2 regions of the Brenneria tiliae genome follow, and region 1 is predicted to be linked to the other one. Evidence: predicted binding sites of a transcription regulator. Region 1 holds the regulator's gene; the other holds the start of a gene.
What was found. The regulator PurR, encoded in region 1, represses purine synthesis genes. The targets are predictions, from matches to a motif close to CANGCAAACGTTTGCNTG.

Region 1 (5,540 bases):
TCTGCACAAACACCTTCCTTGAATTGACCAACCGGATAGCGGGATAATTAAACCTGGATAAAAACAATGATATTGCCGATAGCGATAAGGTTGATATTGTAACGACTCGCCAGAAGTAAACCAGCTTGCCGGCGAATAAATTAGCGGTGGACATCATTGCGGTGAATATGCCCGGCGATTATTGGCAATGGGGTTTGGTTTTCAGCTTTATATGGGGCACACTGCATGATAGCGACCTATTTCAATCAGCGATGCGCGCGTCGGCGGTATCGCCCGACAGCTATTCCTTTACACCGTTTTAAGAGGCAAGCCTGATGTTTACCGGTATTGTTCAAGGCACCGCGCCGGTGGTGTCCATCGATGAAAAAGCAAATTTCCGTACCCATGTGGTGCAACTTCCGCCCGAATTACTGCCGGGATTGGTTCCCGGCGCTTCGGTGGCCAATAACGGCTGCTGCTTGACGGTAACCTCGGTGGAGGGCGACCGCGTCAGTTTTGATTTGATGAAAGAAACCCTGAGGCTGACCAATCTGGGGGATATTACCCCAGGCGATACCGTCAACCTGGAGCGGGCGGCGAAATATGGCGACGAGATCGGCGGGCATATTATGTCCGGTCATATTATCTGTACCGCGGAAGTGGTGAAGATTCTGGTTTCAGAAAATAACCATCAGATTTGGTTCCGCCTGGCGGACGAATCGCTGATGAAGTATGTGCTGCATAAAGGGTTTATCGGCATTGACGGGATCAGCCTGACGATTGGTGAAGTTACCCGCAACCGTTTCTGCGTGCATTTGATTCCCGAGACGCTGCACCGCACCACGCTGGGACAGCGGCGCCTGGGGCAGCGGGTGAATATCGAAATTGATCCGCAGACACAGGCGGTGGTAGATACGGTGGAACGGGTCTTGGCCGGCCGACAGGCGTCCGAACTGCTGCCCGAGGCGTAACGCGTAAATCCGCCCCCCGCCGGTTGGATAAGCGTCCGGCTTGCGGGGGGCGGTTTGCTATTTTAGCGCGGAACCCGTACGCCGCCCTCGATGCCGTTAACGCTGAACAGCACCTGCCACAGCTGAATATTGCGGGCGCGGAACGCGCCGGCGCAGGCATTAAGGTAGTAGCTGAACATACGGCGGAATCGCGCGGAATAGCGATCGGAAATTTCCGGCCAATGCTGCTGGAAACGCTGGTGCCAGGCCATCAGGGTGCGATCGTAATCGGCGCCGAAGTTATGCCAGTCTTCCATCAGCATATAGGGTTCGCTGGCATGGGCGATATGTTGTACGGAAGGAATGCAGCCGTTGGGGAAAATATATTTATTAATCCACGGGTCGACTTCGGAGGTGGTTTTTTTGGCGCCGATGGTGTGCAGTAAAAATAACCCGTCCGGCTTAAGATTTTTACTGACCACCCGGAAATAGGTGTCGTAGTTACGCGGTCCGACGTGCTCGAACATGCCCACCGAAACCACCCGATCGAATTGCATATCCAGATCGCGATAGTCCTGCAGCAAAATCGTGACGTCGAGATCCTTGCAGCGCTGCTGGGCTAATTTTTGCTGTTCTTTGGAAATAGTGACGCCCCAAACGGAGACGCCGTACCGGCGTGCGGCGAATTCCGCCAATCCGCCCCAGCCGCAGCCGATATCCAGCAGCGTCATTCCTGGCTGAAGCTGCAGCTTTTCGCAGATCATCTCCAGTTTGTCTTCCTGCGCCTGCTCCAGGGTGGATGCCTGTTTCCAGTAGCCGCAGGAGTACTGCATATAGGGGTCCAGCATCAGCGAAAACAAGTCGTTACCCAGATCATAATGCGCTTCGCCGACTATCCAGGCGCGTTTTTTGGATTGCAGATTCATCAGCCGTGCGGCGGCGACGCGCAAAATATCTTTCAGATGGTGAGGTATTTTTTCATCCAGTCCGGCGCGTAGTATGCGATGGAAAAAAACGTCCAGCCGCTCACATTCCCACCAGCCGTCCATATAGCTTTCACCCAATCCCAATGATCCTTCGCGCAATACGCGTTTAAAGAAATCAGGATTCTTGACCTTGATATCAAAAGGGCGGGAACCGTTGATTTTGACATCGGCCATGTCCAGCATTTCACGCACAATCTGGAACCAGGACGTATGATGACGACCCAGTTCCTCGACATCCTCTACACATGATGAACTCATAACTTCTCCCTACCTTGCTGCTCGCGAAGTACCCGCAAGGAAAGCATAGACAATTATTACCTATTAAGCGGTGTATCGGTGGGATCACCCATCGTCTACCCTCCGGATATCAGAGGAAAATGAAGAGAAAAAAGCCGGTACGCAAACACGTAGAGGCACTTATCCTTAAGATAAATACGCAAACTCCCTATGCGCTGAACACTCAAAGGATAGTGAAAAGATAATTTATGATTGTTGTGCTAAAAACTGCTGATCAGTTTATGACTGCTTCGGCCAAGGTACAAGTATAAATTGGCCGAAGCATTGTTGGCGTGGCGTGCGTTTCCGTTCTCAGGAGTAACGACGGTAATCGCGGAATGGACCGTCGGCCACGGAACGACGTTCGATAAGGCTAGGGTGAACCTCAATGGTCTGCGCGTCTTCCCGCTTGCTGGTGATGCGGTCCAGCAGCATGGCGAAAGCCGATTGCCCCAGCCGTTCTTTGGGCTGATGGATGGTGGTCAGCGCCGGGGTGAAAAAGCGGGAGTGGCGGATATTGTCGTATCCGATGACCGAAATATCCTGGGGAACGCGCAGCCCCAGCTCATCGGCGGCGCAGATTGCCCCCATGGCCATAATATCCCCGCCGCAGAACACCGCCGTCGGCCGATGTTTCTGCGCCAGAATCTGCTGCATCGCCTTATAGCCGGATTCGGGCTCGAAATCTCCCTGAACGATCCATTCATCGTGAATCTGAATATCGGCGTCTTTCAGCGCTTTTAAAAATCCAAGATAGCGCCCGCTGCCGGTATTCCGTTCCTGAATGCCGGGAATGGCGCCGATATCCCGATGGCCGCGCTCGATAAGATAGCGGCCCGCCATATAGCCGCCCTCAAAAGCGTTATCAATAATGGTATCGGTAAAATCGCTGTGGGCCTGCCCCCAGTCCATGACCACCATCGGAATGTTGCGATAGTCTTTCAGCATGGCGAGCAATTCAGGCGGGTATTCCGCGCACATGACCAGCAAGCCATCGACGCGTTTTTGGGCCAGCATGGAAAGATAGGCGCGCTGTTTATCGAGATTGTTATGTGAGTTACACAAAATCAGCGTGTAGCCTTTGGCGTAACAGCTGTTTTCGACGGCTTCGATGATTTCAGCGAAGTAGGGGGCTTCGCTTGAGGTCGCCAGCAACCCAATGGATTTGGTGTGATTGACTTTAAGGCTGCGGGCGACGGCACTGGGTGAATAGTGTAATTCCTTGATTGCCGTCCTGACGGCGGCCCTGGTCTCTTCGGCGACGAAACGTGTTTTGTTGATCACGTGCGATACGGTTGTGGTAGAAACGCCAGCACGTTTTGCCACATCTTTGATCGTTGCCATGTAAAAATGACTCCTGAAACGACTTATTACAGTCGTAAGTATATTGTTAATCGTTTGCCTGCGTTTAATGTTCTCTTCCCAGATAAAAAAAACAGGGTTTCAGAAGGAGAATGCCGAATGTTACACCTGAAGGGGCAAGGCTGGCGTTGTTCGACCAATACGCGGCGTGTCGTCAAACAGCGGATTTTGTCCGATTTGCCGCAAAAGTGGAAGCGGTAATTTATACTATTAGCGAGACGCCGGTATGAGATTTTTTTCTCAAACTATGGAAGACTGGCAATCGTGATATGCAGTTTTACCCTGAAGTTTGGTTGAATCTTCCCAGGACGGTCGATACTTTCTTTTGATAATGGGTGTGCGCAAAAAAGGAGACGCCTATGGATACTGACCTGAAGATGTCGTTGTTGACCACCATTGGTGCGTTGGCGATGATCATCGTATTTAGCTTTACCGCCGTACTGAATTAACCGGCCCTGGGCCGAGCCTCTTTTTTATCTTCGCGGACGGGTTTTAAGCGTAAAACCCGTCCGCATTATTTGCGCGCAGGCGCTGACCCCGAGCCGGTTAGCGAACGGTCTGGGGAGTGACCACGCGGCGTGCGCCGACATAGTGCTCCCGCCAGTAATCCTCGTTCAATTTACTGATACGAATATCCGCGCCGCTACGCGGTGACTGAATGAATTTCCCCTCTCCCAGATAAACCCCGACGTGATCGGCCGCGCCGCGCTTGTTGATGCGAAAGAACACCAGATCGCCGCTCTCCAGCTCGTTTTTGTTAATCGGCGCCGCGTCGCGCAGGTGGTACATTTCATTCGCCGTGCGCGGGATAGGGATTTTGACCACGTCTTTATAGGCGTAATAAACCAGACCGCTGCAGTCAAAGCCGGTGAACGGCGATGCGCCTCCCCAGCGATAAGGTTTACCCATCTGGCCCATCAGCTTATTCATCGCCGTTAATTTGGCATGCTGATAGCGTTTTTTATGCGCCTCGCTCAGCGCCAGTCCTGTTCCCGTTTTGTCTTGCAGCGCGGCTTTGGTTTTGGAGCGTGCGGAGTAAAGCCTGTGGCGGGTTTCCGGCGGCAATTTTTTAAGGTTTTTTCGCACCAGCGCCGGCGTGCCGCCCGTCGTTCTTGACGACGCCTGCTGCCGTTGATGCTTGGCGGCGCGGGGTGTTTTAGCCTTATCGGCGCCTGCATTGGCTTGCGCGCCGTTCAGCGCGGATTTTTGCGGCGCCGAATTCGGCGTATAAGGCGCCGCCTGCGCTAAATTCACCAACAGGGGGCTGAAACATAATATAAAGAGGCCGGTAAATAAGCGCATGATAGCAACGATCGGTAATAGTCCTTAAATCGCCAATGGCGCACAGTATTCCCGAAAACGGCATTATAAAACAGTGGGAATCTCTCTTTTCTTCATACAAAATAGTGAAAAAAAGTTAATGGTGGTTTTTTCGGTGGATTTATCGTCACTGCCGCCGTGAATTTCATCCCATAAGGCCCGCACCGCGGCGAAAATATACCCACATAAAAAATAGCGTTTTTTTGTGGCTGCCGCCCTCGGTACAATAACGTTGAGTGGATGGCGCCGTAATGGCTCATCTGATGTAAAGAAAGTGACGTTAGCCATCCTAAAGGTTTGAGGAAGCGAGAGAATGACGACAACGACAATTGAAAAGATTCAGCGCCAGATCGCTGAAAACCCGATTCTACTGTATATGAAAGGTTCACCTAAATTGCCAAGCTGCGGATTTTCCGCCCAGGCGGTACAGGCGTTGTCTGCGTGTGGCGAACGTTTTGCCTATGTCGATATCCTGCAGAACCCGGATATCCGCGCCGAGTTGCCCAAGTATGCCAACTGGCCGACTTTTCCCCAACTGTGGGTCGACGGTGAGCTGGTCGGCGGCTGCGACATCATTATTGAAATGTATCAGCGCGGCGAGCTGCAGCCGCTGATTAAAGAGACGGCGGATAAATACAAATCCCAGCAGCAGGATCAGGAGTAAGCC
Region 2 (5,540 bases), on a different contig from region 1:
GCTGTGCGTCGATATGGGCAGTTTCCATATCTGGCTGGCGCGCTATCTGTACAGCTTCCGGGCGCGGCAGGTGCTGATGACCAACGGCCAGCAAACGATGGGCGTCGCGTTGCCCTGGGCGATTGCCGCGTCGCTGATTCACCCCGGTCAGAAAGTGATTTCGGTTTCAGGGGACGGAGGTTTTATGCAGTCCAGCATGGAGCTTGAAACCGCCGTGCGCCTGAACAGCAATGTGCTGCATATTATCTGGGTGGATAACGCCTATAACATGGTCGAGATCCAGGAAGAGAAAAAGTATCACCGTTCTTCCGGCGTCAAATTCGGGCCGATCGATTTTAAAGCCTATGCGGATGCGTTCGGCGCGCGAGGCTTTGCGGTCGAAGCGGAAGACGAGCTGGTGAGTAAATTGCGCCAGGCGATGGATGTTCAGGGGCCGGCGGTGATCGCCATTCCGGTGGACTATTCCGACAATCAGCGTTTGATGGAAGATCTGAATATCAGCCAGCTTATCTAGCTCCTGCGCCTTGGGCGCCGGCCGGTCCCGACGGCGGAGGCATTAACGGGAAGCGCGCGGTTTGTCATTAGCGATAAACCCGGATACTATTGGCAATAGTTATCATTTCGTTTCCCGTTTATTCGCCTACCCTAGCGGAACCGCCTATGCCAACCGTCAAAAATATCGTCAGTACCGTTGCGCACCCGGCGTTTTCCGGCGGCGACCGGCGGCTGGCCGCCGAGTTAAACGCGTTGCTGCGCCGCTATCGCCCGCACTGTCTGGATAGCGTTAAGTTCGGCGAGGCTCCCCCGGAGGGCGCCATGACGCTCGCCGAGTGGTCGCGGCCCGAGGCGTTTCAGCGGCTGGTGCGGCGCTACGGTAATGAGCTATATCGGGAACATGCGGATAAGCCGCATGAGGACAAGCCGCTGCAATCATTATGGGCGCAGTGGTATTTCGGGCTGCTGGTGCCGCCGTTGATGCTGGTATCGCTGAAACACGCCGCGCTGCTGGACTGCTCTCCGAGCCGGATATATGTCGAATTCCACGCCAGTAAAGGACACCCGGCGGCGTTTTATATCGAGCCGCAGGCGCTGCCGCCGGAAATGGCCGGCGACTCGCCGCGGGCGCGGCTGGAGCGGTTGCTGCATCAGCATATCGCGCCGGTTATCAACACGCTGGATAGCTTCGGCGCGCTTAACGCCCGGCTCACCTGGAATAATACCGGCTATCTGATGCACTGGTTTTTGGGGGAGATGGCGCCGCTGATCGCGCCGGACCAACTCGACCTGCTGCGCCACGATCTGTTCTTTTCCCGTTCACTGCTGGACGGCGGTGAAAATCCCCTCTATCGCACCATTATTCCCCGCGGCGGCCTTATGCGGCGCCGCAGCTGTTGCCAACGCTATCGCATTCCCGACGTCGCCCGCTGCGGAGACTGTACGCTGAACGAAGTTTAATACCATCGGCGGCCGGGATGGTTTACGCTTTCAGACGTGCGGGCCGCTTTGAAAACGGGCGGCGAAACGGCAAACGGGAAGGGACATTAGCATGCTGATCGGCTCCGTCAGGCGGATGATTAAACGCGCGGTGATTATTGTAGCGGTAGCGGCGATAACGCTGCTGGCTATCCGTATTTATGATACGCAGCGCGGGCCGGCGCTGGCGCCCTGGCACACCTTTGTGCCGGATGAACTGTCGGCGGACGAGCTTGACCGGGCGGACTGGCCGGCTTATCTGCGCGCGGAAGAGAGCATTTTCCAGCAGATCGAACAGCATGTCACCCAGGAGCTGGACGAGGATGAACAACGGCCCATTAACCGTTATTTCGCCGGCAGTCCGGTGTATCCGGGCAAGTTTCAGCACGACTGGAATCGTTCTTACCAACTGATGCCGGACGGCGCGCCGCAAGGCGCGGTGGTGCTGTTGCATGGCTTAACGGATTCCCCTTACAGCCTGCGGCATATTGCGCAGCTTTATCGCCAGCGCGGTTTTGTGGTGGTCGGCATTCGTCTGCCCGCTCACGGTACGGTTCCCGGCGCGCTGACGGATATTCACTGGGAGGACTGGCTGGCGGCCACCCGTCTGGCGGTGCGCGAGGCCGGCCGCTATCTGGCGCAGCCTTCGGGTAAGCCGTTACCGCTGCATATGGTGGGGTTTTCCAACGGCGGGGCGCTGGCGCTGAAATACGCCCTGGATGCGCTGGACGATCCGGCGCTGAGCCGCCCTGATCGGCTGATACTGATTTCGCCGATGATCGGCGTCACCAGCTACGCCCGCTTTGCCGGTCTCGCCGGGCTGCCCGCGCTGTTTCCCGCGTTCGCCAAATCGGCATGGCTGGGCATTTTGCCGGAATTCAACCCGTTCAAATACAATTCGTTTCCGGTGAACGGCGCGCGGCAGTCCTGGCTGCTGACCCATGAGTTGCAGCGACAGCTGACCCGCAAAGCGCAAAATCAAACGCTGGCGGGCCTGCCTCCGGTGCTGACCTTTCAGTCGGTGATGGATTTCACCGTGAGCACGCGGGCGGTGGTGTCGTCGTTTTATAATCTGTTGCCGGCCAACGGCAGCCAACTGGTGCTGTTTGACGTCAACCGCACCATTAACTTCGGCCCTTTACTGCGTGATTCGGCCAACGGCGCCGTCAGTCAGCTATTGCCCGCCGCGCCGCGCCATTATGACACCACGGTAATCACCAATGCCGCCCCGGACAGCGCCCATGCCGTCGCCTTTGATGTAAAAGCCGGAACGGAGCGGGAGTATTCCCGCGATCTGGGCATCGACTATCCGCCGGATATTTACTCGCTGTCGCACGTGGCGCTGCCATTTCCGGATAGCGACTCTCTTTACGGCCGTTTTTCGCAAAATCCCCGCGAGTTCGGCCTGCCATTGGGGATGATCGCGGCCCGTGGCGAACGCTCGGTGCTGGTGGTGGATCTGGACACGCTGCTGCGTCTCTCCTCCAATCCGTTTTTCCCCTATCTGATACAGCGTATTGAACAGGGGTTGCCGCAGTAGTCGAAGGGAGCGAAACGCGGCGGCGTTTTGATTGAAATAATCTAATTTCAGCGCTTTTTTCGCATTATTTTAACTAATGCAAGGCGCTGTTTTTTACGCCTGCCGGCGTGCGGCCCGGCCGTTTTTCATATCAATCATTCGCTACTCTGCGCTTATTGCATAATATTTATGCTTTATATTTAACTATATTTGGACTATTTAGCTGTTTATCGCCCTTGCGCCGCCCGGCATTTCAGGCGGCTGCCATATAGTTTAACTTATGCCTGCGGGTATAGTTTAACCCGCGCTTCGGTGGTAAGTTCAATGGCAAGATATCGTTTGCGCGGCGTTTTTTTTTACCGCCTGAGCGCAATGCACCGCACAGAGGGAAAAGATGGCAAAGCAGACTCCGTTGTATCAGCAGCACCTGGCGGACGGCGCCAGAATGGTGGATTTTCACGGCTGGATGATGCCGCTGCATTATGGCTCCCAGCTTGATGAGCACCATATCGTGCGGCGCGACGCCGGCATGTTCGATGTATCCCATATGACCATCGTGGATTTGCACGGCGTGCGAACCCGCGAATTTTTGCGCTACCTGCTGGCGAACGACGTGGCGAAGCTTACCCTGCCGGGCAAGGCGCTCTATACCGGCATGCTGAATGCGTCCGGCGGCGTGATTGACGATCTGATCGTCTACTTTCTGGCGGAAGACAATTTCCGTCTGGTGGTGAATTCGGCCACCCGCGACAAGGATCTGGCCTGGATCGCCCGGCACGCCGAGCCGTTTCTGCTGGATATCCGCGTGCGGGACGATCTGGCGCTGGTGGCGGTTCAGGGACCGCAGGCGCAGCAAAAGGCGCAGCGCCTGCTGAATGACGCCCAGCGTGAGCAGGTCGCGGGCATGAAGCCCTTTTTCGGCGTGCAGGCCGATGACTTTTTCATCGCCACGACCGGCTATACCGGCGAGGCGGGCTACGAGATCGCGCTGCCGCGGGAGCAGGCGGTCGACCTCTGGCGGCGTCTGTCGTCCGAGGGCGTCAAGCCTTGCGGCCTGGGGGCGCGCGACACCCTGCGGCTGGAGGCCGGGATGAATCTTTACGGGCAGGATATGGACGAAGGCATTTCGCCGCTGGCCGCCAATATGGGCTGGACCATCGCCTGGCAGCCGGAGGAGCGTCAGTTTATCGGCCGCGAGGCGCTGGAGCGCCAGCGGGAAAAAGGCACCGAGCGGTTGGTCGGGCTGGTGCTGACGGAAAAAGGCGTATTGCGTAATGGCCTGCCGGTGCGCTTTACTGATGGCGACGGCGTGATGCGGGAAGGGGTCATTACCAGCGGCTCTTTTTCCCCTACGCTGGGGCTGAGTATCGCGCTGGCGCGCGTCCCGGCCGGCATCGGCGAACAGGCGATTGTGCAGATCCGCAACCGCGAACTTCCTGTGCATGTCACCAAACCCGGCTTTGTCCGTGGCGGAAAACCCATTTTCAGCATTAACTGATGGTTCAGTATTTATCAACCGGCCGGTTTTAACCATTTTGTGAAGGAAAGGAGAGAGTGGCAATGAGCGATGTACCAGCAGAACTAAAATATACCGCTTCCCATGAATGGGTGCTGTCCGAAGGCGAAGGCGTATATAGCGTCGGCATCACCGATCACGCGCAGGAGTTATTGGGCGATATGGTGTTTATCGATTTGCCGGAGGTCGGCACCATCGTCGCCGCGGGCGATGACTGCGCCGTCGCCGAATCGGTCAAGGCGGCTTCCGATATCTACGCGCCGATCAGCGGTGAAATTATCGACGTCAATGACGAGTTGGAAAACGCCCCCGAACTGGTCAACAGCGCCCCCTATACCGACGGCTGGCTGTTCCGTATCCGCTCATCCGACGAGTCCGACCTGGATGAACTGCTTGATGCCGAGGGATATCAGGCGACGCTGGAAGAAGACGAATAATGCCGGCGCCCGGACTCTGCCGAGCCGGGCGTTTTGTTTTGTGCCCTCGCAATACGTGTGATGCAGGAAATTTTCGTAATGACCCAGACTCTCAGTCAGCTTGAACATAACGGCGCTTTTGCTGAACGCCATATCGGTTCCTCCGCCGGCCAGCGCCGGCATATGCTGGCGGCGGTCGGCGCGGCGTCGCTCGACGAGCTAATCCGCCAGATTGTGCCCGCCGATATCCAACTGCCCGGTCCGCCGGCGGTGGGCGACGCGGCGACGGAGCATCAGGCGTTGGCGGAACTGAAGGATATCGCCGGCCTGAATCAGCGCTACAAAAGCTATATCGGCATGGGCTACGGCGCGGTGCTGATGCCGCCGGTGATTCTACGCAACGTGCTGGAAAATCCGGGTTGGTACACCGCCTATACGCCGTATCAGCCGGAGGTGTCGCAGGGGCGTCTGGAAGCATTACTGAATTTTCAGCAGGTGACGCAGGATTTAACCGGTCTGGAACTGGCGTCCGCCTCATTGCTGGATGAAGCCACGGCGGCGGCGGAAGCCATGGCGATGGCCAAACGCATCAGCAAGCTGAAGCAGGCCGACCGTT

Region 2: the regulator PurR is predicted to act here: its motif matches at 3,321-3,338, upstream of gcvT (glycine cleavage system aminomethyltransferase GcvT).

Annotation. Positions count from the first base shown of each region.
Region 1 is NZ_JAKPCB010000090.1:11,345-16,884, forward strand. Features, by position in the region: gene MFP24_RS04800 (MATE family efflux transporter) at 1-7, opposite strand, end outside; gene MFP24_RS04805 (riboflavin synthase subunit alpha) at 315-950, shown strand; gene cfa (cyclopropane fatty acyl phospholipid synthase) at 1,013-2,173, opposite strand; gene purR (HTH-type transcriptional repressor PurR) at 2,504-3,535, opposite strand; gene cydH (cytochrome bd-I oxidase subunit CydH) at 3,913-4,002, shown strand; gene MFP24_RS04825 (C40 family peptidase) at 4,100-4,855, opposite strand; gene MFP24_RS04830 (Grx4 family monothiol glutaredoxin) at 5,187-5,537, shown strand.
Region 2 is NZ_JAKPCB010000098.1:138,050-143,589, reverse strand. Features, by position in the region: gene alsS (acetolactate synthase AlsS) at 1-514, shown strand, start outside; gene fhuF (siderophore-iron reductase FhuF) at 661-1,455, shown strand; gene MFP24_RS13135 (alpha/beta hydrolase) at 1,547-3,013, shown strand; gene gcvT (glycine cleavage system aminomethyltransferase GcvT) at 3,387-4,490, shown strand; gene gcvH (glycine cleavage system protein GcvH) at 4,553-4,945, shown strand; gene gcvP (aminomethyl-transferring glycine dehydrogenase) at 5,024-5,540, shown strand, end outside.